One region of the Blastococcus sp. SYSU DS0973 genome, then DNA from elsewhere that is predicted to be linked to it. Evidence: riboswitches for the same ligand, from Rfam matches in the RefSeq annotation. Region 1 holds a riboswitch; each other region holds the start of a gene.
The links. A riboswitch is a leader RNA that binds a small molecule or an ion and turns the genes downstream of it on or off. The one in region 1 is predicted to bind cyclic di-AMP.
Positions count from the first base shown of each region.

Region 2: linked by a shared signal. The riboswitch ahead of ACI791_RS07860 (NlpC/P60 family protein) and the one ahead of ACI791_RS01035 (murein hydrolase activator EnvC family protein) in region 1 are both predicted to bind cyclic di-AMP.
Region 3: linked by a shared signal. The riboswitch ahead of ACI791_RS00395 (NlpC/P60 family protein) and the one ahead of ACI791_RS01035 (murein hydrolase activator EnvC family protein) in region 1 are both predicted to bind cyclic di-AMP.

Region 1 is NZ_JBJHAN010000001.1:207,893-215,620, forward strand. It holds gene ACI791_RS01025 (maleylpyruvate isomerase family mycothiol-dependent enzyme) at 1-793, shown strand, start outside; partial or broken gene ACI791_RS01030 (TVP38/TMEM64 family protein) at 941-1,471, opposite strand; gene ACI791_RS01035 (murein hydrolase activator EnvC family protein) at 1,518-2,735, opposite strand; cyclic di-AMP (ydaO/yuaA leader) riboswitch at 2,746-2,902, opposite strand; tRNA gene ACI791_RS01040 (tRNA-Ile) at 3,053-3,126, shown strand; gene ACI791_RS01045 (esterase/lipase family protein) at 3,701-5,101, opposite strand; gene ACI791_RS01050 (hypothetical protein) at 5,098-5,871, opposite strand; gene ACI791_RS01055 (hypothetical protein) at 5,925-6,341, opposite strand; gene ACI791_RS01060 (PaaI family thioesterase) at 6,512-6,928, shown strand; gene ACI791_RS01065 (hydroxyacid-oxoacid transhydrogenase) at 6,935-7,728, opposite strand, start outside.
Region 2 is NZ_JBJHAN010000003.1:238,208-245,935, reverse strand. It holds gene ACI791_RS07875 (ATP-binding cassette domain-containing protein) at 1-204, shown strand, start outside; gene ACI791_RS07870 (ABC transporter permease) at 201-1,025, shown strand; gene ACI791_RS07865 (MFS transporter) at 1,032-2,258, opposite strand; gene ACI791_RS07860 (NlpC/P60 family protein) at 2,344-3,570, opposite strand; cyclic di-AMP (ydaO/yuaA leader) riboswitch at 3,585-3,737, opposite strand; gene cobA (uroporphyrinogen-III C-methyltransferase) at 3,874-5,532, opposite strand; gene ACI791_RS07850 (energy-coupling factor ABC transporter ATP-binding protein) at 5,529-6,374, opposite strand; gene cbiQ (cobalt ECF transporter T component CbiQ) at 6,371-7,108, opposite strand; gene ACI791_RS07840 (energy-coupling factor ABC transporter substrate-binding protein) at 7,105-7,413, opposite strand; gene ACI791_RS07835 (energy-coupling factor ABC transporter permease) at 7,410-7,728, opposite strand, start outside.
Region 3 is NZ_JBJHAN010000001.1:75,266-82,993, forward strand. It holds gene ACI791_RS00380 (AMP-dependent synthetase/ligase) at 1-606, shown strand, start outside; gene ACI791_RS00385 (glycosyltransferase family 4 protein) at 667-1,788, opposite strand; gene ACI791_RS00390 (M48 family metallopeptidase) at 1,785-3,068, opposite strand; gene ACI791_RS00395 (NlpC/P60 family protein) at 3,581-4,657, opposite strand; cyclic di-AMP (ydaO/yuaA leader) riboswitch at 4,674-4,853, opposite strand; gene ACI791_RS00400 (hypothetical protein) at 5,041-5,361, opposite strand; gene ACI791_RS00405 (NlpC/P60 family protein) at 5,478-6,740, opposite strand; gene ACI791_RS00410 (DEDD exonuclease domain-containing protein) at 7,351-7,728, shown strand, end outside.

The DNA of each region.
Region 1 (7,728 bases):
CCTCGGCCGCCCGTCGCGCCTGCCCGGTTGGCGGGCGCACGAGATCTGCGTGCACCTGGGCTGCTGGGACGACCACGCCGCGCTGCACGACCTCATCGCCTCCGCGCGGGCCGGTGGGCCGGGAACGCCACCGGACCCCGACGCGGTGAACGCCCGGGTCACGGCCGCGCACCGCGACGCCTCCCGCGAGGAGGTGCTGGCCGCGCTGCGCCGCAACCGCGAGACGACCGCGCGCTACCTGGCCGACGAGCCCGTGGAGCTCGACACCGCACCGGCGGTCTCCGTCGTGGGCCGGCTACCGCTGCTGAGCGTCGTGCTCGGCCAGGCCTACGAGCTCGCCGTCCACGGACTGGACCTCGTCTCGTGCGGGGCCGAGCCGCCGCCGGCGGACGTCCTGCAGTCCGGCCTGGCGGCGCTGACCGACGTGACCGGTGCCCTGGCCGCCTCGACCGGCATCTCCGGGCGCGTCAGCCTCGTCACGCCGGACGGGGGCTGGGGGTTCACCGCGCACGGAGGCGGCTGGCAGGTGCGCCGCGTGCCGGCCGGCGTCGTCGACGGGCCGGCCGTCGAGGCCGCGGCCGACCTGCTTCTCGATGCCGCCTCCGGCCGGGTCAACCCGGTTCCGGCTGTGGCCCGCCGCGCGCTCAAGGTGCACGACGTCGGCGGGCTGCTGCAGCTCGCGCCCATCGTCCAGAAGGTGCCGGGCATCCCCGGCGGGCCGATCCTGCAGCTCGCGGCGCGCACCGTGGGCGGCGCCGGGGGGCTGCTGGGCCGGTTGTTCGGGCGCGGCTAGATCCGCTCCTGGCTCCGCCCGGCGTCGCCGCCACCGGTGCCAGGCGGCGGCGACGCCGAGGACCAGCACGACCACGACAGCGACGACCGGCAGGGCCGACGGCGTGCCCACCCACGCGACGACGGCACCCGCCGAGGCGCCGACGCCCACCTGGACCACCGTGCCGGGCACCAGCCCGACCGCGGTGGCGGCCACGTAGGTCCGCGGCCGGACGCCGCTGAGGCCGGCGGCGTAGTTGACCACGACGAACGGCATCATCGGGATCAGCCGGCCCGCCAGCACGGCGACGAAGCCCCGGTCGGTGAACAACCGGTCGGCGCTCCTCACCCGCGGGCCCGCCAGCCGCTCGGCAGCCGGCCGGCCCAGCCCGCGCGCGAGCGCGAAGGCGACCAGGGCCGCCAGCAGCGAGCCGGTGAGCACCACGGCCACCCCGAAGCCGAAGCCCAGGACGGCCCCGGCCAGCGCGGCGACCAGCGAACGCGGCACCGGCGCCAGCAGCACCGCCACCTGGCCGGCGATCAGCAGCGCCCAGGTGCCGGCGTCCCCGTGCTCGATCCAGCCGCGCACCGTGGTCCGGCCGGGGAGGTCGACGACGAGGGCCACGACCACCCCCGCGAGCAGCAGCGCGACGAGCAGCCCGGCGCGCAGCCAGGTGCCCTCCCCCGCCGTCGTCCGCACGGCACCATCCTGGACGACGCCGTGCGGCCGATGCGGACGAGCCGGATCAGCCGCAGCTGCCGCCGAGGGAGATGCCGCGCTGGGCCAGCCACGGCACCGGGTTGGTCCGGTCGGCGTAGAGGCCCCCGCGGTGCACCTCGAAGTGCAGGTGCGGCCCGGTGGACTGGCCGCGGTTGCCGACCTCGGCGATCTGCTGACCGCCCTCCACGACCTGGCCCGGAGTCACGAAGAACTGGTTGATGTGGCCGTAGACGGTGATCACGCCGTCGTGGTGCTGGATGGCGACCGCGAGACCGAACCCGCTGGCCGGCCCCGCCTGCAGGACGACGCCCGGCTCCGGCGTGAAGATCGGGGTGCCGATCGACGCCGCGATGTCCACGCCGAGGTGCATGGTGCCCCAGCGGGCGCCGTAGCAGGACGTGACCCGGCCCTGGGTGAGACCGGTGCCACCACCGGCCGCGGTGACCGCGCCGACGGCCTGCTCGGCGGCCTGGAGCTGGTTCCAGGTACCCGCCGGATCGGCGGTGCCCTGCATGCTCAGCATCCGGATCTCCGCCTCGCGCAGCTGCTCGTCCAGCGCCGCCTTCTCCGCGCTGAGCGCGTCGAACTCGGCCTGCGCCTCGGCGAGGAGGGCATCGACGGCCACCTGGGCCTCCTGGGCGGTGCGTGCGGCCGCGTCCCGCTGGGCGACGGCGGCGCGCGCCTCCTCGTCCAGCCGGGCCTCCCGCGCCTCGGCCACCCGGAGCTCCTCGAGCACCTCGGCCCGGTCCTCGCCGAGGAGCTCGAGCGTGGCGGCCTGCTGGAGCAGCTCTCCGGGGCCCTCGGCGTGCAGCACCATCTCCATCTCGCTGAACGTCTCGTCCTGGCCCATGTAGGCCTCCCGGCCGAGGGCCGCGACGTCGCCCTGGGTGCGCGCCACGGCCGCGCGGACAGCGGCGAGTTCGGCCGCGATGGCGTCGGCGTGCTGCTGGGCGGTCGCCAGCTCGGCCTCCGCCTGCAGCACGGCGCCGCTGGCCTCCTCGGCGCGGAGCGTCATCTGCTCCAGCCGGGCCTCGGCGTCCTTGACCCGCTGCTCGATGGAGGCGACCTCCTGGGCGACGCGGTCGTGCTCGCTCTTCGCGTCGCCGGGTGCGGCCGTCGCAGCCGTCGTCCCCAGCAGGGAGAGGGCCAGCAGAGCGGTCAGTGCGGTGGCGGCCCGACCGATGCGGCGGAGGCCCCCGCGAGTCGGCACGGTGGGGTGGTGCTGGTCGTGCGAGGTCGCCAAGGCGACGGTCTCCGTTCCTCGGTCCGCCTACCAGGTCAGCTGACGGGTTCGGGCCGGAACGTGGCCCTACCCACCTGCCCGTGGAGGCGCAGGCGGGATTCACCCCAGAGAACATGGGTCCCCGGTCCATCCGGCCATCCGGCCGCACGGTTCGGCGGGGTCCGCCCGAGCCCCCGGGTTCGGGAGCGAGGTCAGGTGGACCGCGGCAGACAGTACAAGCGGATCGGCCAGATGTCACAGCCCGGTAACGAGACGCACCTCCTGACACGGGCGGGTCCGAGCGGTGCGTCGCCTCGATCTGGCAGGCTGTCAACGCAGGGGCGGTAGCTCAGCCGGTCAGAGCATGGGACTCATAATCCCTGGGTCGTGGGTTCGAGCCCCACCCGCCCCACCGGTCTTGACCTGCGCTTTCACGCCTCGTGGTGGCACCGCCGCCGCCCCCGCGCCCTGGAGGTGGCACGACGCGGGGGCGTCGGCGCAGCCCCCTGCTGCGCAGGATGAGGCTCCGCCTCGACCTCAAACGCAGCACGAACCGTGATCTCCGCCTCGTCGGGACGATCCACCGCCATCGATGCCCGAATCGTGCCCGGCGCCACGGCGACGAGGACGAGCCGTCGACGCGCCGACCGCGCCCCCGACGCCCTGGTGCTCAGAGGCTGCGGAGTTGCCGAACCGTCCAGGACGAGGGGCCCAAGGCGCCGGCGCAGCACTACTGCGGCCGGGGTCCCCCTTCGCCTCCAGCGGCGCGCGCTGGGCCCCGTCGAGCAGGTCGACCGCGATCGCACACCCCTCGCCGGCTCGACCGGGTCGACCACGTCGTCACGGGCGACGAGCTGCCGCCCGATCCCGATGCCGATCGTCTCGATGGGCACCGCCGGATCCCCGGAGGGCCCGCAGCCCGCCAGCACCAGCACGGCCGCGCCGCCCGTGAGGCGGCAGGCCGTCGGTCGGGTCGGGGCGCCGGGTCATCTCCTGCCGATCTCGTAGACGTGCGCGACCACCGTCGCCTCCTCTCCGGGCCCGACCAGGAAGGGCGCGGCGCCGGCCCGGAAGGCGACCAACGACGGGTCGTCGCTGGCGTCGATGGCGCGGGCGGCCGACCGGTACGCCGTCCCGATGCCGTGGTTGTCCGCGATGCTGCCGTACTGGCCGTCGAAGGTGACCGTGGTGACGTTCGGGCTGTCGTCGTTGTCCCGGCTGTCCAGCTGCGGAACGACGTCGTGCGCGTTCTCCAGCGCCAGCACCTGCACCGACGACGGCACCTCCGCCCGCGCGATGGGTGAGCCGGTGGTGACCACGCTGCGCACGTCGAAGTCGAAGTCCGGCGTGCCGGCGTCGGCGGCCGCCTGGACGGCGACCATGCCGCCCTGGCTGTGCCCGACGAGCATCACCGGGTCGGCGGGGCCTGCCCCCGCTCGCCGAAGCGCCTCAGCGATCGCCTGCTGACGGGTGGTGGCGTCGCCGCCGAGCACCCGAACGTTGGTGCCCAGGTCGTGGGTCTGCGGGTTGACCGGCCCGAACGGCGCCTTCCAGTCGGCGGTGCCGGGGATGTCGACGACGTAGGCGGTGCTGCCGTTGGCGGAGGTGACCACCCGGACGGCGATCGTGTCGTGCTCGGGGCCGGAGCGCAGCGCGCGGACCTCGAGCGCCCCGAGCAAGTCGTCCACGCCCCGCGGTGCGACGACCGCGGGTCCCGAGTCGTCGCCGGGCAACGGCGTGACCACCGGGCTCCCGTCCGGCCACAGCCGGCCGAGCCGCCGAGCCGCCACCCGGACGTCTGCCCCGCCGAGCCACGGCCCGGTCAGCCCGACGGTCAGCAGGCTGATGCTGCTGCCGAGACCGGGCAGCGCGCCCATGACGTCGTCGACCAGCCCGGGGTGCTCGGTCACCCAGCGCTCGGGGTCGTCGAGCACGGCGGCGACGTCGGCCGCGACCCCGAAGGGGTCGGTTGCGACCCGGCCGGCGCCGCCGAGGACCAGTGCCCCTGCCGCAACCGGCCAGAGGAACCCGGTGGCCCACTCCAGGGCGTCGGCCAGCTCGGCCAGTGCGCGGTCCGCGGCCTCGTAGGCGGCGGCCGCGCCCTGCAGGACCACCGCCCGGGCGGCGAACCGCGCGGCGAGCACGGTGAGCCCGTCCGGGCCGTCCAGCGCGTCCAGCAGCGCGGCATCGAACCGGGCCACGCCTGCCGGGTCGAGCAGGGCGGAGGCCAGCAGGTCGGGGTCGGCCAGCACCGGGCGGCAGCGGGCGCTGGCGCTCGCGAGCTCCTCGGCCAGACCGGTGCTGCCGCGGGCGAGGGTGACCAGGTCGGCCAGGTCGGCCTCGATCCCGCCGGCGCCGCCGCGGACCGAGATCCCCGGTGCGGTCACGCCCGGCCTTCCAGGAGCGCCGCCACCGTCGGCGCGATCCAGGCACCGAGATCGGCCGGCCGCACCGGCACCACGTCGACGACCCGCCGCGGCGAGCCGCCGGGGTGGGGACGCAGGCCGACCCAGCCGCCGTCGGTGGCCAGCCACGAGACCTGCCCGGCCCCGACCGGTCCACCGGCGCCCCCCAGCACGAGGCAGTCGAGCGATCCGGCCGTGCGCCGCAGCAGCTCCCCGGCCAGCGCCGCCTCCGCCGCGGTCGGCGGCGGCCCACCCCTCCCCGCCGGTGCGGCGTCCAGCAGGCCCAGCGGCAGGGCCCCGGTCGGCGGGGCGCCACCGCGGGCGGTCGGCCCCGTCACGGCGGCGGCCTCCGGCACAGCCCGTGCCAGCTCGGCACCGAGACCGGCGGCGGGGGCCAGGGACAGCTCGATCCCGCCGTCCGGCAGGGTCAGCACGACCACGACCACCTCCGCCCCGAGGGCGAACCAGCCGTGCCGCCTCCCGGTCCGGCCGCCGGTCTCCAGCCGCACCGCCAGCAGCGGCCGGCGCAGCACCGCCAGATCGGCGGCGACGGCGGGGACCGGCTCGACCGGGCCGCCGACCGGTGCACGCAGCACCCCGCGTGCCACCAGCGCGGCGACGGCGTCGTTCGGCTGCCCGCTCCCGGGCACCTCGACCGGGAGCCCGGACGGGAAGGCACCGGGCCACTCCGCCACGAGCACGGCCCACTCCGCGGCGGTCAGGAGCAGGCGCCGGGCCGGAGCGGACGGCACCGGCGGCGCCGTTCCGGAGCGCACCGTGATGCGCACATCCCCGCCGCGCCCGGTCACCACAGGCCCAGCCGGCTCAGGCGGACCGCGGCCTGCCGCCACGCCTCCGCACCGGCCTCCGGCAGCTCGGCGAGCACGCTGCCCACGTCCTCGAGCAGCTCGTCGCTGCGGGTTGCCCGCTCGGCCGACCATGCGCGCACCTCGCGCTCGGCGCGGGCGATGGCCGCGAGCCGATCGCGGACCTCGTCGGCGTGCCGGCGCAGCAGGTCGGCGGCGGCGTCCAGCCCGTCGGCCGCGGCGTCGACCGCGGCGCAGTCGCCGGCCAGCTGCCGACGGTAGGCCGCAGCCGCCTCCGACACCCAGCGAGCCCGGTGTCCCTCCCGCCGGTGCTCATCGGCGGCGGTGCGGACCTGCCGGGCTCGCCCGCAGAGCTCGTCGGCGAGCGCATCGAGTGCAGCGGGATCTCCGTACACGCCTGCCCCACCACCCCTCCGCTTGCCCGACCGGCGGCAGCGTAGGGCGGTGCGGGCACCCACCGGAGGGCGTGCACGGGGCACTGTGGACGATCGGACGTCTCCACACGCCACGGCGGCGGCCACCGGCCGCCGCCGCTACCATGCCCGGCCACCCGAGGAGCTCCGCCGTGACCGTCCCCAGCGCCCGCGATCCCCGCATCCAGGGGGTGCTCGACATCCCGTTGCACCGGTACCTCGGGGTGGAGCTGCGCGACGAGTCCGACCCCTCGGCCGGCATCCGGTTCCCCGTCGGCCCGGCCGCGCAGAACCAGGCGGAGATGCTGCACGGCGGCATCGTCTACGCACTCCTCGACGTGGCCTCGTTCCTGGCCCTGCTGCCCAGCCTGGGCGACGGCGAGCACGCGGTGACCCACGACGTCGCCGCCTCGCTGCTCCGCCCGGTGCGCGCCGGGGCCACCGTCGACGTCGTCGGCACCGTGCTGCGCCGCGGCCGGGCCGTGGCGTTCATGCGGGCCGAGGCCACCGTCGACGGTCAGCTGGTCGCGACCGGGCAGGTCACCAAGACCGTCGTCGCCCCCCGCTGACCCCTCTCACCAGAGGGACATCGACCGCCGGAAGATGCCGGCCAGGTCGTCCTCGGTGACCTCCCGCGGGCAGGTGGCGAGCAGCCGCTGCTGCTTCATCGCGCCGTCGACGAGATCGGGGATGTCGCCTTCGCCGAAGCCCACGGCGCCGACCCCGTTGGGAATGTCGATGTCCCGCATCAGGTCGGCGAGAACGGTGGGCAGGAACTCCGACAGGTCCGAGGGGCGCTCGGCGCCCGGAGCGAGCAGCTCGGCGGCCCGCAGGTGCCGCTCGGGGGACGCCTCGAAGGTGAACCGGAAGGCCTCCGGCGCGGTCAGGGCGACCGACATCCCGTGCGGGACCATCGCCTCGCCGACCGGGTAGTGCTTCGGGTGGAAGTCCTTCACCTGCCCGGCGATCGGGTAGGCGTTGGCGTGCGGGATGTGCACGCCGGCGTTGCCGAACCCCATGCCTGCGAAGGTGGCCGCGATCGCCATGTCCGACCGCGCCTGCACGTCGTCGCCGTTGCGGACGGCGGTGCGGATGGAGCCGGCCAGCAGGGTCAGCGCCTTCTCCGACCACATGTCCGAGATCGGGTTGGAGCCGCAGTACGGCACCCGCTCCTCGGGCGACTTGCGCTCGTAGCTGGTGTACCAGCGGGCGGTGTAGCTCTCCAGCGCGTGGCACAGGATGTCCATCCCCGAGGCTGCGGTGACGCCGGCGGGCTGGCTGCGGGTCAGATCGGGGTCGATGACCGCCAGGGTCGGTCGCAGCCGGGCATGGCTGATCCCCGTCTTCACCTTCAACGACAGCACGTCCA
Region 2 (7,728 bases), on a different contig from region 1:
CCCGACCCGGCTGCGCTGTCCGCCTCGTGCCCCGACTCCGCCCGTGCGGCGGCCGGGGTGGCGGAGCTGGCGCGGACGGGCATCGGCATCGCCCACTTCTCCCTGGACCAGCCCACTCTGGACGAGGTCTTCCTCGCCCTGACCGGCCGCGGCGCCGAGCAGCCGCCGGGACCGGCACCGACCCTCGAGGAGCGGACGTCATGAGGACGACCACGGACGCCGACGCCGCGGCCGTGCGCCGGGCGATCGCGGGCACCGCCCGCCCCCCGCGCCCGGGACCGCTGTCCACGGCCCTCACCTTCGGCTGGCGGGGCATGCTCAAGGTCAGGCACGTGCCGGAGCAGCTGCTCGACGTGACCGTGACGCCGGTGATGTTCCTGCTCATGTTCACGTACCTGTTCGGCGGCGCCATCGCCGGCTCGACCAGCGCCTACCTGGACTACACGCTGCCCGGGCTGCTGGTCATGTCGGTGCTCTTCACGACGGTCTACTCCGGCGTCTCGCTCAACACCGACCTGACCAAGGGCGTCGTCGACCGCTTCCGGTCGCTGCCGATCTGGCGACCGGCGCCCCTGCTGGGCTCGCTGCTCGGGGACAGCGTCCGGTACGTCGTCGCCGGCACCGTGATCATCGTCGTCGGCGTGCTCGTGGGCTACCGCCCGGACGCGGGGGTGGCCGGTGCCGTGGCGGCCCTGGCCCTCGTGGTGGTCTTCTCCTTCGGGCTGTCGTGGGCGTTCTCGGTGCTCGGCCTGCTGCTGCGGAGCCCGAACGCGGTGATGAACGCCGGTTTCATGGGCATCTTCCCGCTGACGTTCCTGTCCAACGTGTTCGTCGACCCCGCCACGCTGCCCGGGCCGCTGCAGGCGTTCGTCGCCGTCAACCCGATCTCGATCCTCGCGACGGCGTGCCGCTCGCTCATGGACGGCACACCGGACGGCGGCGCGATAGGCGTCTCGCTGGCGGTGGCCGCCGGCCTGGCCGCGGTGTTCCTGCCGCTGACCACCCGGCTGTACCGGAGCCGCTGACGGGGGTCAGGGGGCGGGCGCCCCGACCGCCGCGGGCCGAGGTGCCTCGCGCGGCATGACCAGACCGCCCACGAGACCGGCCGCGAGGACGGCGGTGCTCACGGCGAACGCCACCTGGAAGGAGGCGACGTCGGTCAGCCAGCCGGCGACCAGCGGGCCGGCGATCGCCCCCAGGTCGGCCGACATCTGGAACACCGCTACGACCCGGCCGCCCCGCCCGGCGCTCATGTCGCCCACGAGCGCGGCCGGCGCGCTGGCCAGCAGGGAGGCCGCCAGCCCGAAGACGGCCATGGACAGCAGGAACGCCCAGACCACGGGCGGCAGGACGAGGATCGCCATGGCGGCGGTGCCCAGCGCGGCGCCGACCACCAGTGAGGGACGCCGTCCCCAGCCGTCCACCAGCCGGCCGGACCGCAGCAGCCCCAGCGCCTGGGCGACCGAGCCGGCCAGCAGGCCGGCGCCCGCCCAGGCGACCGTCCGGCCGAGCTCCTCGGTCACGTACAGCGGCACCAGCGAGTTGCGGACGCCGAAGAGCACCCAGCCGACGCCGAAGTTCGCCACCAGCGCGGCGAGGTACACCCGGGAGCGCAGCGCGGTGCCCAGGGGCATCGGTCCGGCGCCGAGGTCGGGCGAGGCGACGTCCGCGGCCTCGGGGTCCGGGGCGGGCGCGGCCGAGCGGAGCATCAGCACACCGACGCCGCCGGCCACGAGCAGGAACCCGGCGTAGAGGAAGAAGGGCAGCCGGGGGGAAAGCTCGGCCAGCAGCCCGCCGGCCGCGGGCCCGGCGATGCCGCCCAGGATGAAGCCGCCCTGCCAGGTGGCGGCCGCCCGCCCTCGGTGCGACGGCGGTGCGACGCGCAGCAGCAGCGAGAGGGCGGCCACGGTGAACATGGCGCTGCCGATGCCACCGGCCGCCCGCAGGGCGAGGAACAGCGGAAAGGACCCCGCCAGCCCCGCCGCACCGGTGGTCACGGCGACGATGGCGAGGCCGGTGGCCAGCACCAGCCGCTCGCCGAACCGCTCGACCAGGGTGCCGCCGCTGAACGCGGAGACGAAGCGGAAGAACGCGAAGGCGCTCACCGCCAGCCCGACGGCGGTGGTGCCGACGCCGAAGGAGCGGGCGAACAGCGGGATCGCCGGCGCGACGATGCCGAACCCCAACGCCACGACGAAGGCGATGACCGCCAGGACCCTGACCTCGCGGGGGAGCTCGCCCCGCGTCCCGACCCGCACGGAGGGCGATCGTCCCACGCCGCCCGCCCGGGCCTCCGGGCAGGCGGGGGGCGCGGGGCGGACCGCCGCCCCGCGCCCCCCGAGATCAGCCGGCGATCCGCCGGGCGCTGTTGAAGCTGCCCATCGAGTCGATCGACGCGACCTTGACCGGCACGCCCGAGGTCGAGGCGTGCACCATCTGCCCGTTGCCGACGTAGATGCCGACGTGGCTGACCGGGCTGTAGAAGAACAGCAGGTCACCCGGCTGCAGGGCCGACCGGGACACCGGGGTGCCCATGGTCGACTGCATCCGGCTCGAGTGCGGCACCGAGATGCCGGCCGCGGCGTAGGCGTACTGCACCAGTCCGGAGCAGTCGAAGGCGTTCGGCCCGGCGGCGGCCCACACGTAGGGGTCGCCCACCTGGGCCAGGGCGGTGTCGACCGCGGTCCGGGCCGCGGCGCTCCCGCCCGCGACCGGCGCCGGCGGGGGTGCGGGGGCCGGAGCCGGCGGGGCGGCCGGAGCTGGGGCAGCCGGAGCTGGGGCGGCCGGAGCCGGAGCGCGCGGGGCGGCCGGAGCCGGGGCAGCGGCGACCGGCGCCGAGGCGCGCGGTGCCGCAGGGGCCGGGGCCTGCTCGGCCGGAGCCTCCTCGGCAGCCGCCGCCTCCTGGGCAGCCGCCACCTCCTGCTCGGCGGCGTGCCGCTCCGCGGCGGCCCGGGAGGCGCGCTTCTCCTCCTCGGTGAGCCGCTCGTACTGCGCCTGGTACTCCGCGATCTGCTGGTCCAGCCGGGCCCGCTGGGCGGTGACCCGGTCGACCTGGGACCGCGCGTCCTCCGCTGCCTGCTCGGCCGAGGCCCGGGCCCGGTCGGCGTCCTCCCCGGCCTGACGGGCCTCGCCCAGCACGCCGTTGTTGTGCGCGGCGATGGCGTCGAGGAGACCCACCCGGTCGACCAGGTCGCCGGCGGAGCCGCTGGTCAGCATGGCCTCGAGGACGCCGAGCCCGTCGCCGGTGTAGGCGCTGCGGGCCACGGTGCGGACCCGGTCGCGGGCCTGCTCCAGGGCGGCCTGCGCGGCGCTGAGCTCCTCGGCGGCCAGGTCGGCGGCCTGCTGGGTCGCCTTGAGCTGCTCGCGGGTCTCGTTGTACCGCTCGGTGAGCACTTCCAGGTCGTGCGCCCGGCTCGCGATCAGCTGCGCGGCCTGCTGCGACGTCGTCGGCCGCTCGGGGTCGGCGAACGCGGGGAGCGGCGTGAGGGCGACACCGCCGGCGGCCACGAGGGCCACCAGAGCCCGACGGCCGGTGATCCGGCGATGGGCAGGGTTGAGCGAACTCGCCATGTTCGGCGGGTTTTCCTTTCTTCCACGGCCGCCTACCGGGTTAGCTGACGGGTTCGGGCGGGAAGACGCCCGGCGTCCGGCGGCCCTTGCGGGTCGGTCGGTCGCTTCACCCCGGGAGTGCGATGGGTCCCCGGTCCGGGTGCCGGCGGTGCCGGCGGGTGGTTCGGCGGCGTCCGGGCGGCTGTCACCGGTCGGGTGACGGACGGGTCCGTCCGGACGGGCCCACGCTAGGGGGCGACCGGCGCCGTCACCACGTCGGGTGACGAGTTCGTCGGGGCCTTTCCTCCTCCGCTGTCGACGCGTTCACGCACCGTCACGGCACACCGCCGGAGCGCCCTCGGAACAGGTAGGAAGGCTCACGACCTCGCCGACGATCCAGACCGCAGGCGGCCGGATACGACCGGCGGCGAAGACCCGGGGCAGGTCGGCGAGGGTGGTGCGCACGCTCCGCTGGGTGGCGGTGGAGCCGTCGGTCACGACGGCGACCGGGGTGTCCGGCGCCCGGCCGTGCTCGACCAGCGCCGCGGCGATCGCGGGGGCGGTCTCCACGCCCATGAGCACGACGAGCGTGCCGCGCAGCCGGCCGAGGGCCGCCCAGTCGACCAGCGACTGCGGATGGCCCGGGGGCAGATGGCCGGAGACGACGACGAACTCGTGGGTCAGCCCGCGGTGGGTGACCGGGATGCCGCCCAGCGCCGGGACGGCGACGGCGCTGGTGACGCCCGGCACCACCTCCACCGGCACCCCGGCGGCGGTGCAGGCCGCCAGCTCCTCCATGCCGCGGCCGAAGACGAACGGGTCGCCGCCCTTCAACCGGACCACCCGCCGGCCGGCGCGCGCGTGGCCCACCAGCAGGTCGTTGATCCGCTCCTGCGCCATGAACCGGGCCCGCGGGAGCTTGGCGGCGTCGATCACCTCGGCGCCGGGCGCCAGGCAGGTGAGCAGCGACCGGGGTGCCAGGTGGTCGACCAGCACGACGTCGGCCTCGGCGAGCGCCTGCCGGCCGCGCACCGTGATCAGCCCCGGATCCCCCGGGCCGCCACCGACGAGGACCACGCGTCCGGGGGCGGCTCCGGCGTCGGGCGACCGGAAAGCCAGCGTCCCGTCGCCGAGGCCGGCCAGCACGGCGTTCCGCACACCGGCCGCCCGCCGAGGATCCGCGGCGCGGTGGACCGCGACCACCAGGTCGCCCGCCCGGCCCGCGACCGGGAGCGCGGCGCTGGACAGCGCCGGGTCGTCGGCCCGGGTGCAGAAGATGCGGGCCTGTTCCGCCTCCGCGGCCACCGCCGCGTCCACCGCGGAGTCCCCGCTCGCCGCCAGCGCGAACCAGGCGCCGGCGAGGTCGCCGGCGCCGTAGGGCCGGCGCTCCCAGGTGATTCCGCCGGTCGTCGCCAGCGACTCCAGCGCGGGGGTGACCTCGGGGCCGACCACGGTGACCAGCGCGCCGGCGGCCCGCAGGCCGGCGACCCCGCGGTGCGCCGTCGCGCCGCCGCCCACCACGACCACGGGCCGGCCGGCGAGCCGGAGCCCCACCGGGTGCAGCAGCTCGCCGGCCGGGTCGGGGGTCACGGGCCCTCCTCGGTCATCGGCGTCGACGACGGTCCCGGCGGCGTCGGGCAGCCGGGCGACGGCGACCGTCACCCGGCCGTGGACGGTCTTGCCGACGACGAGTTCACCCCCGCCGAGCAGGGCCGCCGCCTCGGCCACGGAGGGGGTGCCGACGCGGGCCGCGACGGCGGGCGACGGCGTGGGCACCCGCACGGCGGCCAGGTCCGCCGCCGGGTGGCCGGTCACCGGCCAGCCGCGCCGTGCGGCGGCCGCGACCAGCCCCGGCTCGGCCGACCGGGTGTCGAGGGTGGCCAGCCGCACCGGGCCGGCGACCGGGGGCAGGACGGCGTCCACCGCGGCCAGCACCTCGGCGGCGCTCACCCCCGACGACAGCCCGATCCCCACGGTCGTCACGTGGGCACCCCTGGACGATCGGGGAGTGCGGCCAGCAGCCCCGCGGCGTCGCGGGGGAGCGGACCGTCGGGGAGCAGCCCGAGGTCGCGCAACCGGGCGCCGACCTCCAGGGCCCACGGACGGGACAGCCGGGCCCGGGCGAGCAGGCCGCCGTCGCCGAGGACCGTGCCGGGGGCGCCCTGGACCACGGCCCGGCCGACCACGACCGCGACCTCGTCGGCCCAGCGCAGCGCCAGGTCGACGTCGTGGGTGCTCATCACCACCGTGGAGTCGTGCTCCTGCAGGCGGGCGAGCGCCGCGAGGGTGTCGGCCACCGCGGTCGGGTCGAGCCCGGCGGTCGGCTCGTCGAGGAGCAGCACGCACGGGCGCATGGCGACCGCACCGGCGATCGCCACCCGCTTGCGTTCGCCGTAGGAGAGGTGGTGCGTCGGCCGCGACGCCAGGGGTGCCACGCCCAGCAGCTCCAGCGCCTCGGCCACGCGGGCCCGGACGGCGTCCTCGTCCAGGCCCAGGTTGAGCGGGCCGAAGGAGACGTCCTGGCCGACCGAGGCGCTGAACAGCTGGTCGTCCGGGTCCTGCAGCACGAGCTGGACCACCTGGCGGTGGGCGCGCAGTCCGCGGCGGGTGTGCGCGAGCGGCTCGCCGTCGACGGTGACCGTGCCGGCGGCCGGCCGCAGCGCCCCGGACAGGCAGCGCAGCAGCGTGGTCTTGCCCGAGCCGTTGGCGCCGAGCAGCGCCAGCCGCCGCCCCGGCGGCACGCGGACCGCCGCGCCGTCGAGCACCGGGGCCGCGCCGGGGTATCCGGCGACCAGGCCCGCGGCGGCGAGGGTCCGGTGGCTCACCGCAGCACCAGCGTCAGCGCGACGACGGCGGCCGGGAGCGCCACCGCCAGGACCAGGAAGCGGCGCGACGACGGCCGGGCATCGGGCAGCACCCGCAGGCCGGTCTCCATGCCGCGGCCGGCCAGCCCCTCCTGCATGCGCCGGGCGCGGTCCCACGACCGGGTCAGGACGGCGGCGGCGAGCATCCCGGCCGAGTGGTACGAGCGGCGCGGCGTCGACCAGCCCATCCGGGCGGCCTGGGCCTCCCGCACGGTGCCGAGGCTGTCGAGCAGCACGAACAGCAACCGGTAGGTGACCGAGGCGATCTCCACCACGGCGGCCGGCACCCGCAGCCGGCGCAGCAGCGGCAGCAGGTCCGACATGGGGGTGGTGGTGGCCAGCAGCAGCACGGCGGCGCTGCCGGCGACGGCCCGCCCGGCGAGCTGTCCCGCCCGCGCCGCCGCGTCGGGCGCCCAGCCCAGTCCGCCGCCGTCCACGGTGACCACCGCCGTCACCGCGCCGACGGTGATGAACGCCAGCGGCCACCGGACGGCCCGGAGGAAGGTGCCGGGCGGGACGCGGGCCGGGCCCAGTGCCAGCGCCACCGCGCTCGCCGCCACCAGGACGGCACCGGGCCAGGGCGGGAGCACGAGCGCGCACCCGACCAGGCCCGCGCAGAGCAGGAGCTTGTCGCCGGGGGCGCGGCCACGCCAGGCGCTCGCCCACGCCGCGTCGTCGACGGCCAGGCCGGTCACCGGGGGTCGGCCCCCGCGGGGCCGGGCCGCGCGGTCGACCGGCGACCGCGCAGCCGGCCGAGCACGTAGCCGAGCACACCGCCCCCGAGCGCGGCCTGCAGGGCGAACAGCCCCGACTCCACCTCACCGGCAGGGCTGAACAGCGACTCGACCCACGGCGTGTACCCGTCGGCCGCCAGCTCCTCGGTGACGGCGGCGTCGGTGCCGCCGTACTCGGAGGTGCCGCCGTCGAGGAGGAGGGGAACGGCGAACAGCGCGACGACGGCGAGGACGAGCAGCGCGTTGACCACCGCCCGCCGGCTCACGCGACGCCCTCGGTCGGGGCGAGCGGAGCGGGCCGGAGGATGCCCAGCCGCTCCAGCTCGGGGCGGGCGTTGACGGTGAGCACCCGGAACAGCAGGACGCCGAGCAGCCCCTCGCCGAGGGCGAGCGGGATCTGGGTGACGGCGAAGACGCCGAGGAACTTGACCAGGGCGCCCGCGACGCCGGTGCTCGCATCGGGGAACGCCAGCGCCAGCTGCAGCGACGTGGTGACGTAGGTGGCGAGGTCGGCCAGCGCGACTCCGGCGAAGACCGCGGGGAGCAGACCGGTCCCCACCGAGCGGGCCAGCCGGTAGACC
Region 3 (7,728 bases), 130 kb from region 1:
CCGCTGCCGGGGGTCGGCGCGGCGATCGCCGAGGACGGCGAGATCCTGCTGCGCGGCGGGGTCGTCATGCGCGGCTACTGGAAGAACGAGCAGGCCACCCGGGAGGCCATCGACGCCGACGGCTGGTTCCACACCGGTGACATCGGCGAGATCGACGACGACGGCTTCATCAAGATCACCGGTCGCAAGAAGGAGATCCTGGTGACCGCGGGCGGCAAGAACGTCGCCCCCGCGGTGCTGGAGGACCGGCTGCGCGCACACCGCCTGGTCAGCCAGTGCATCGTCGTCGGTGACCAGCGGCCCTTCATCGCCGCGCTGATCACCCTGGACGAGGAAGCCCTCCCGCAGTGGCTGGAGTCCAAGGGCAAGGACGCCGGCCTGACGCCTGCGCAGCTGCGCGAGGACGCCGACGTGCTGGCCGAGCTCGACGCGGCGGTCAAGGACGCCAACAAGGCGGTGTCGCAGGCGGAGGCCATCAAGAAGTTCACCGTGCTGGGCACCGACTTCACCGAGGACAACGGGATGCTGACGCCCAGCCTGAAGTTGAAGCGCAACGTCGTCCTCAAGGAGTTCGGCTCGGAGGTCGACGCGCTCTACGCCCGCTGAAAGAGGGCCCCGCTGCCCCCGCGCCTCGCACGCTCGGGGCGGGACCCTGCAGCGGGGCCTTCAGCCGTCGAGCACGTGCGCGAAGTCGGCCGCGATGGTCCTCCACGACCACCGCTGCTCCACCCACGCCCGGCCCGCGGCCCCCATGGCGCGGGCCCGGCCCGGGTCGTCCAGCAGGCCGCTGAGCGCGGCCGCCACGGCTGCGGGTGAGCGCGGGTCCACGACGTGACCGGTGACGCCCTCCCGCACCGCTTCCGGCGCTCCGCCGGAGGTGCCGGCCACCACGGGGCGACCGCAGGCCGCCGCCTCGAGGAACACCATGCCGAGCCCCTCGACGTCCAGCCCGCCGCGACGGGTCCGGCACGGCATGGCGAAGACGTCTCCCGCCGCGTAGTGCGCGGGTAGCTCGTCGTGGTCGACCGGCCCGGTCAGGACGACGGAGTCCTCCAGCCCGCGCTCGGCCACCGCCCGGCGCAGGGCGGCCTCCGCCGGGCCGCCCCCGACCAGCAGCAGCCGTGCACCGGGGTGCCGGGCGAGCACCTGCGGCCAGCCCGCGACGAGCACGTCCTGCCCCTTGCGGGCCACCAGCCGGGAGACGCAGACGACGACCGGTGCCTTTTTCAACCCGTACCGGGCGCGCACCGGCGCCCCGTCGACCTGCGGCGTGAACCGGTCGACGTCGACACCGGGCGAGAGCTGGACCAGCCGCGCCCGCGCGCCGAGCGCCGGCGCCAGGCGGTCCCGGGTGTACTCGCTGATGTAGGTGACCACGTCCAGCCCGGAGGCGATCCGCTGCATCACCTGGCGGCTGCCCGGCAAGGCCACCCAGCCGGTCTCGTGCCCGTGGGTGGCGGCGACGAGGTGCCGCACCCCGGCCGCCCGCAGGGTGGGGGCCAGCAGGCCCAGTGGGGCGGCCGCGCCGAAGAACGCGGTGTCGCACCCGAACCGGTCGACCAGCTCCACCGCCGCGCGCGCCGTGGCCCGGGTGGGGAGGAGCATCCCCGTCGGCCGGCGCACCACCGGGTACGGGAGCCCCGCGTCGTGCTCGGCGGAGCCGGGCGAGTCCGACGCGAGCACGACCAGCGAGTCCGGCGGGCGGCGGGCGAGCAGCGCCGCGACGAACGTCTGGATGCCGCCCTGCCGGGGCGGGAAGTCGTTGGTGACGACGAGGGTGCGGCTCACCGCGGCCGCTCCAGCCGGCGCCAGTCCTCGGCCATGGCGATGCGCTGCGCGGTGGTGGGGTGGCTGCCGAAGAACCAGTGCCAGGCGGCCGGTGGGTCGGGGTCGCCGAGGTTCGCGGTCGCCAGCCGCCGTTGCATGGCGGTGAAAGCCTCCGGATCACGGGTGAGGTCCAGGGCATGGAGGTCGGCCCGCTCCTCGATCTGCCGGGAGACCAGGTTCTGCACCGGGGTCGAGACCAGCCCGCCCACGGCCACCAGGAAGAGCAGCAGCGGCACGACGAGCGGATCGCCGGGCGATTCGGCACCCGCGCGCCGCAGGAGGGCCCGCCGGGTCACCAGCCACCCGGCCAGCGCGGTGGCCGCTCCCGCGCCCAGGGCGCCCATGAGGGTGCCCGTCAGGACGTCGTCGGTGGCCACGTGCCCGAGCTCGTGGGCGACGATCGACTCGATCTCCTCCTCCGGCAGCTCGGCGAGGACCGTGTCGTAGAGGACGATGCGGCGGGTGGACCCGAAGCCGGAGACGTAGGCGTTGAGAGCCGTCGTGCGGCGGGAGGCGTCGGAGACGAGGACGTCCTGCACCGGGGTGCCGTTCTCGTCGGCCAGCGCGAGCAGGTCGGTGCGCAGCTCTCCGGCCGGCAGCGGCTCGAACGAGTTGAAGGCCGGTTCGATGACCACCGGGTAGAGGAAGGAACCGATCACCACGAGGGCCGCCGCCGCTCCTCCGGCCCACGCCCACCAGGTGCGCGGGGCGCGGCGCACCAGCCAGAGGACGACCAGGACCACCACGGCCGTGAGCGCCGCGCTGATGGCCACCGAGACGGCGACGTCGCGCAGCCAGAGGCCCCACCCGCGGGTGGACAGGCCGTACCGGCGGCGGACCGTCTCGGCGTAGGCCGACACCGGGAGAGTCGCCAGGCGGCCGACGACCACGAGGGCCGGCACGCCGACCAGCACCTGGACGAACCAGCGGCCGCCCAGCGGGGCCGCCACGGCGTGCACGAGCCGGCCGCCGAGCCGGGTCAGGCCCAGGACCGCCGAGACGGCCAGCCCGAGCGCCATCGAGAGCAGCGAGGCGGGGCGCAGGGCGGCCGCGAAGGCCTCCGCCCGGTCCAGCTGCGCAGGAGTCAGCCCCGCGGCGGGATCGGGCGCGGTGTGGCCACCGGGCGGCTCCGGGAGCACCTCCCAGGGCGTGCGGACCACGATCACGACGACGAGGGCGACCCCGAGGACCGCCGCCGTCAGGAGCGCGGCCCGGGCGCCTGCCCGCCCTCCGCCGTCCACCTGGTCGATCCTAGGTGCGCCGGCCGTCCGCACCGGCCCGGGAACCCCGTACGGGCGCGTACTCCGCGGGCACTCCTCGCAGACGAACTGCAGGAGCGCCTCCAGGTTCGACGGCGGGCCGTCGGCCCACCAGGCCGGCCACACGGGGACCGGCGGCGCGTCCCCGACGGCCGGTAGGCCACATCCGGACCGGGTGCTCCGTCGCCGTCGCCCCGGCGGTGATGCCCAGCGCCTGCCCGGCCGCGATGACGGTGAGCCACTCGGCGACGCCCCGGACGGTGCGCGTGGCCGCCGGTGGGGATCGGCCACCGGGCGGTGGAGCACGCTGACGTCGGCGAGCCCCTCGGTCAAGCCCGCGGACGGAGGGCCGGTGGCCTCCGAAGAGATCACCGGCCCGTCGTGCCCCCCGGCGGGAGCAGGGTGACCATCAGCCGGCTGACATCCCTCGCTGCGACGCGCCCCCTGCAGGATCCCGCCGCGAGCCTGCGAGCGGTGGGGGCAGGGGGTGTTTCTCAGCGGACGATCCGCCGGGCGCTGTTGTAGTTCCCCATCGAGTCCACGCTCGCCACCTTCACCGGCTGGCCCGACGTGGAGGCGTGCACCATCCGCCCGTTGCCGATGTACATGCCGACGTGGCTGACCGGGGTGTAGAAGAACACCAGGTCGCCGGGCTGCAGCTCGCCGCGGGAGACCGGTCGGCCCATCTGCGACTGCGACTTGCTGGAGTGCGGCAGCGTGACGCCGGCCGCGGCGTAGGCGTAGGACATCAGGCCCGAGCAGTCGAAGGCGTTCGGCCCACCGGCACCCCAGACGTACGGATCGCCGATCTGCGCGAGCGCGGTGTTCACCGCGACCTGGGCGGCGGCGCTGGACGCCGTGACCGCCGTGGGCGCGGGGAGGCTGTTGCCACCGTGCGCCTGGGCCACCTGGGCCTGCTGCGGGGCGGTGAGCGCATCGTACCGCCGCTGGTAGTCGGCGATCCTCGTCTCGAGGTCCTCCTGCTTCGCGGCGATCTCGACCACGGCGCGCCGGGCGTCCTCGGCGGCCTTCGCAGCGGCCTTCCGGGACTGCTCCGCGTCGTCGGCCGCCGACGAGACCTCGGTGAGGACCTCGTTGGTGTGCCCGGCGATCGCGTCGAGGATCCCGAGCTGGGACACCATCTGGTCGGCCGAGTCGCTCGACAGCAGGGCGTCGAGCCGGGTCAGTCCGCTGCCGGTGTAGGCGCTGCGGGCGAGCCTGCGGATGTGCCCGTCCAGGGCGCCGAGCCGGGCCTCGGCGGCCGCGACGGCGTCGCCGGCGGCCCGGGCGGCGCCCTCGTGCCCCTCGAGCGCGACGCGTGCGTCGTTGAGCTGCTCGGAGAGGACCTCGAGCTCGTGGTTGGCCTCGGCCACCTGCGCGGCGACCTCGTCGGCCGCGCCGGGAACGGCGACTGCGGTGCCGGGGATGACGATGACGGTCAGGGCGGCAGCCGCGCTGACCAGCACGCCGGACCGGAGCGGTCCGGAGCGGCGGGCGCTCGCGGAGCTGCGCCCGCCGGCGGCGGGAGCTCGTTCGGGGGCCTGCGTCAGCGGTGCCTGAGGGGTCGCCACGTGCGGCGGCACTCCGTTTCTTCCTCTGCAACCGCCGACCGAGTTAGCTGACGGGTTCGGGCTGGGAAGACTGGCCCTATCCCCCGCGGGCCGGCGAGCCGGCCGCAGGAGAACTCACCCCGGAACTGCGGTGGGTCCCCGGTACACCGCGGGCGCCGGTGCTGCACGCCGCCCGGTGATTAGGCGGTGTCCGGTCGGGGCCACCCTTCGACGGATGACGACCACCCGGCCGAACGGCGACGACCTTAACGATCGTGATGCGCCTGTGACAAATGTGGACCGTGGGAACGCATGCGCTCGGCTTTCCGTCCCGCACGACCCCTCCACCTGGGCGTTCACCCGATCGGGTGCACGGGCGGACACCGCGACCGGCACCGGGACGATCAGCCCGTGCGCCGCCCTGGCCCCTCGCCACCGTGACCGTCGGAACCGTGAGGATGCCGCAGCGGAGGCACGAGCCCTCCCTCCGCCAGCGCGCGGACGGCCCGGCGCTCCACGTCGTCGAACTCCACCACCACGCCCGGCGGAGGCACCACGACGTCCTCCGCCGCGGCCGCTGCGGACCCGCCACGCGAGCGGCCGGCCATCGGGACCACCACCGGGTCGGTCCCCTGCCATCCCGGCGGTGCGCCGAGCAGGACGGTCACCACGCAGTCGGCGCAGCCGGTCCCCCGGACGGTGCAGGTGTCGCAGTCGATGAGCATCGCTTCTTCTCCTCCGTGAGTCGTTCCGCACGGTAGGGCGAGGCGCCGACATTTCCGCCGCGCCGCCGTCCGGCAGCCGGCCTCACGTGCCGGCGTACTCCCAGTGCCAGGGCTCCTCACGCCCGTTGCCGGGATCGGCCCGAGGTCGGGTGCAGGAAGCCGAACCGGCCCGCGTTCGCCACCATCCAGGAGTACTGCCGCGTCCCGAACGACTGGACGCCGCCGCAGAGGTCCACCGCGAGGCCCCAGCCGTGGTTGCTCGTGCCGGGGACCGCGGCGAGGGCCGGCTTCTCTCCGTACAGCCGGACCTGGCCGGCGTACGTGCGGTAGGAGTCGGTGATGCAGAGCGGAGCGCCGAGGTCGGCCGCGTACGCCGAGGACATCGCCCGGTAGGCGGCCGCCGCGTCGCAGCGCAGCGAGTGCCCGCCGACGCCCAGCGGGCACATCGCGCTGGGCGGGATGAACCCGTTCGGATAGCCACCCCAGGCGCGGGCGCCGTCATAGCTCGGTGGGTAGACCGTGTTGCCGCACTCGGTCCGCAGCGCCCCCGGAGCCGGTCCGGGCACCGGGACGGCGGGCCGCTGACCCAGGCCGGGTCGCCCGACCGCCAGCACCTGGTCGGCCGGCAGCGTCCGGACCACCACGGCGCCGGCCCGGGCGTCGGCGGCGAGCATCGTGCGTTGGTCCAGCGCCATGCCGACATGCCCCAGCCCGGCCTCGCCGGAGCCGAGGAAGACGAGGTCGCCGGGGAGCACGTCGGCGGCGGCCACGGGGGTGGCGGTCGCGAACAGCTCCCCCTGCGTCGCCGGCACCGGGACGCCGGCCCGCTCGAACGCGGCCTGCACCAGCGTGCCGCAGCCCCAGGAGTCCGGCCCCGCCGTACCGGGGGCGTACGGCCGCCCGAGCGCCTCCATCGCCGCGCTCACCGCCGTCAGCGTCTTCACGGGCAGCACCAGCAGCGAGCTGGGCTGCCCCGGCAGCTGGGCGACCCCGCGCTGGGCCCCGCCCCCGCCGGCAGCCACGGGCACCAGCCCGTCCGGCAGGCCCCGAGCCGGGTCGCGCAGCGCGGCGGCGGGCACGGTGTCGACGCCCGCGGCGCGCAACTGGTCCACGTAGGCGCGCCAGCTGGCCGCCGTCTGCTCGTTGACGTCCAACTGCTCGCGCTGCAACCGGGACAGCTGGCCGTCGACGACCTGCAGCGCCTCGTCGAGCTCCGCCGTGACCGCGGCCGCGGCCTCCTCGAGCGCGGCGACCCGGGCGCTGACCTCGTCGGCCCGCGCCCGGGCCTGCCCGAGCGCACCCTGGGCCCGCTCCTCCTCCAGGGCGGCGCGCCGGTGCCCCTCCGCGACGCCGATGACGTCGGCGGCGTGCGCGTCCACGGCGCGAGGAAGCCCAGGGCGGAGAGCACCTCACCCGGGTCGCCCGCTCTGAGCAGGAGGGTCAGGGGGGTCAGCGCTCCGCCGTCCCGGTAGACGGCGGAGGCGTAGCCGGCCACCTCCCGCTGGTACCCGGCCAGCACGCCCTGCGCATCGGCGAGGACCGCCTCGGCCTCCTCGACCGCCACCTGCGCCTCGGCGAGCGCCGCACGGGCGGCGACGACGTCGTCCTGCCGCGCGCGGAGCTCCTCCTGCACCTCGGCGGCGCGCCGCTGGAGCCGGTCCAGGTCGCGGCTGTCCAGCACGCCCGACGTGCCACCCGGCTGGTCGCTGGGCGTGGCGGCCGCAGGCCCGGTGGGCACCAGCGCCACCGTGCAGGCCGCGAGGACGGCCACCAGCGTCCGGCGCCCCGCAGCAGCGGCGGGGCCCGACCAGGCGCGCGCGCATCCGGTTCCCTCCCCCGACTCGAGCCGGCCACAACGCCAGACGTCCCACCGGGACGAATGGTGTCCCGCCCACCCCCCGACCGGGAACCCCCGGTCGGGGGGCCCGCACGGGCGGCCGGCGGCGCGCGTCCCCCGGACTGTCAGCACCCCGCCCTAGCGTCCGCCCCGTGCCACCGGTTCCCGCTCCACCGCGCTACCAGCAGGTCACGATCGCCGACGTCGGGACGCCGTTGGCGCAGGTGACCTTCGTCGTCGTCGACCTCGAGACCACCGGCGGGTCCCCGAAGGACAGCGCGATCACCGAGATCGGCGCGGTGAAGATCCGCGGCGGCCAGGTGCTCGGCGAGTTCCAGACGCTGGTCGACCCCGGCCACGAGATCCCGCCCTACATCAGCGTGCTCACCGGGATCACGTCCACGATGGTCGCGGCGGCGCCGCGGATCGGGGCCGTCCTCCCGGCCTTCCTGGAGTTCACCCGCGACGCGGTGCTCGTCGCGCACAACGCCCCGTTCGACCTGGGGTTCCTCAAGGCGGCGTGCGCCGAG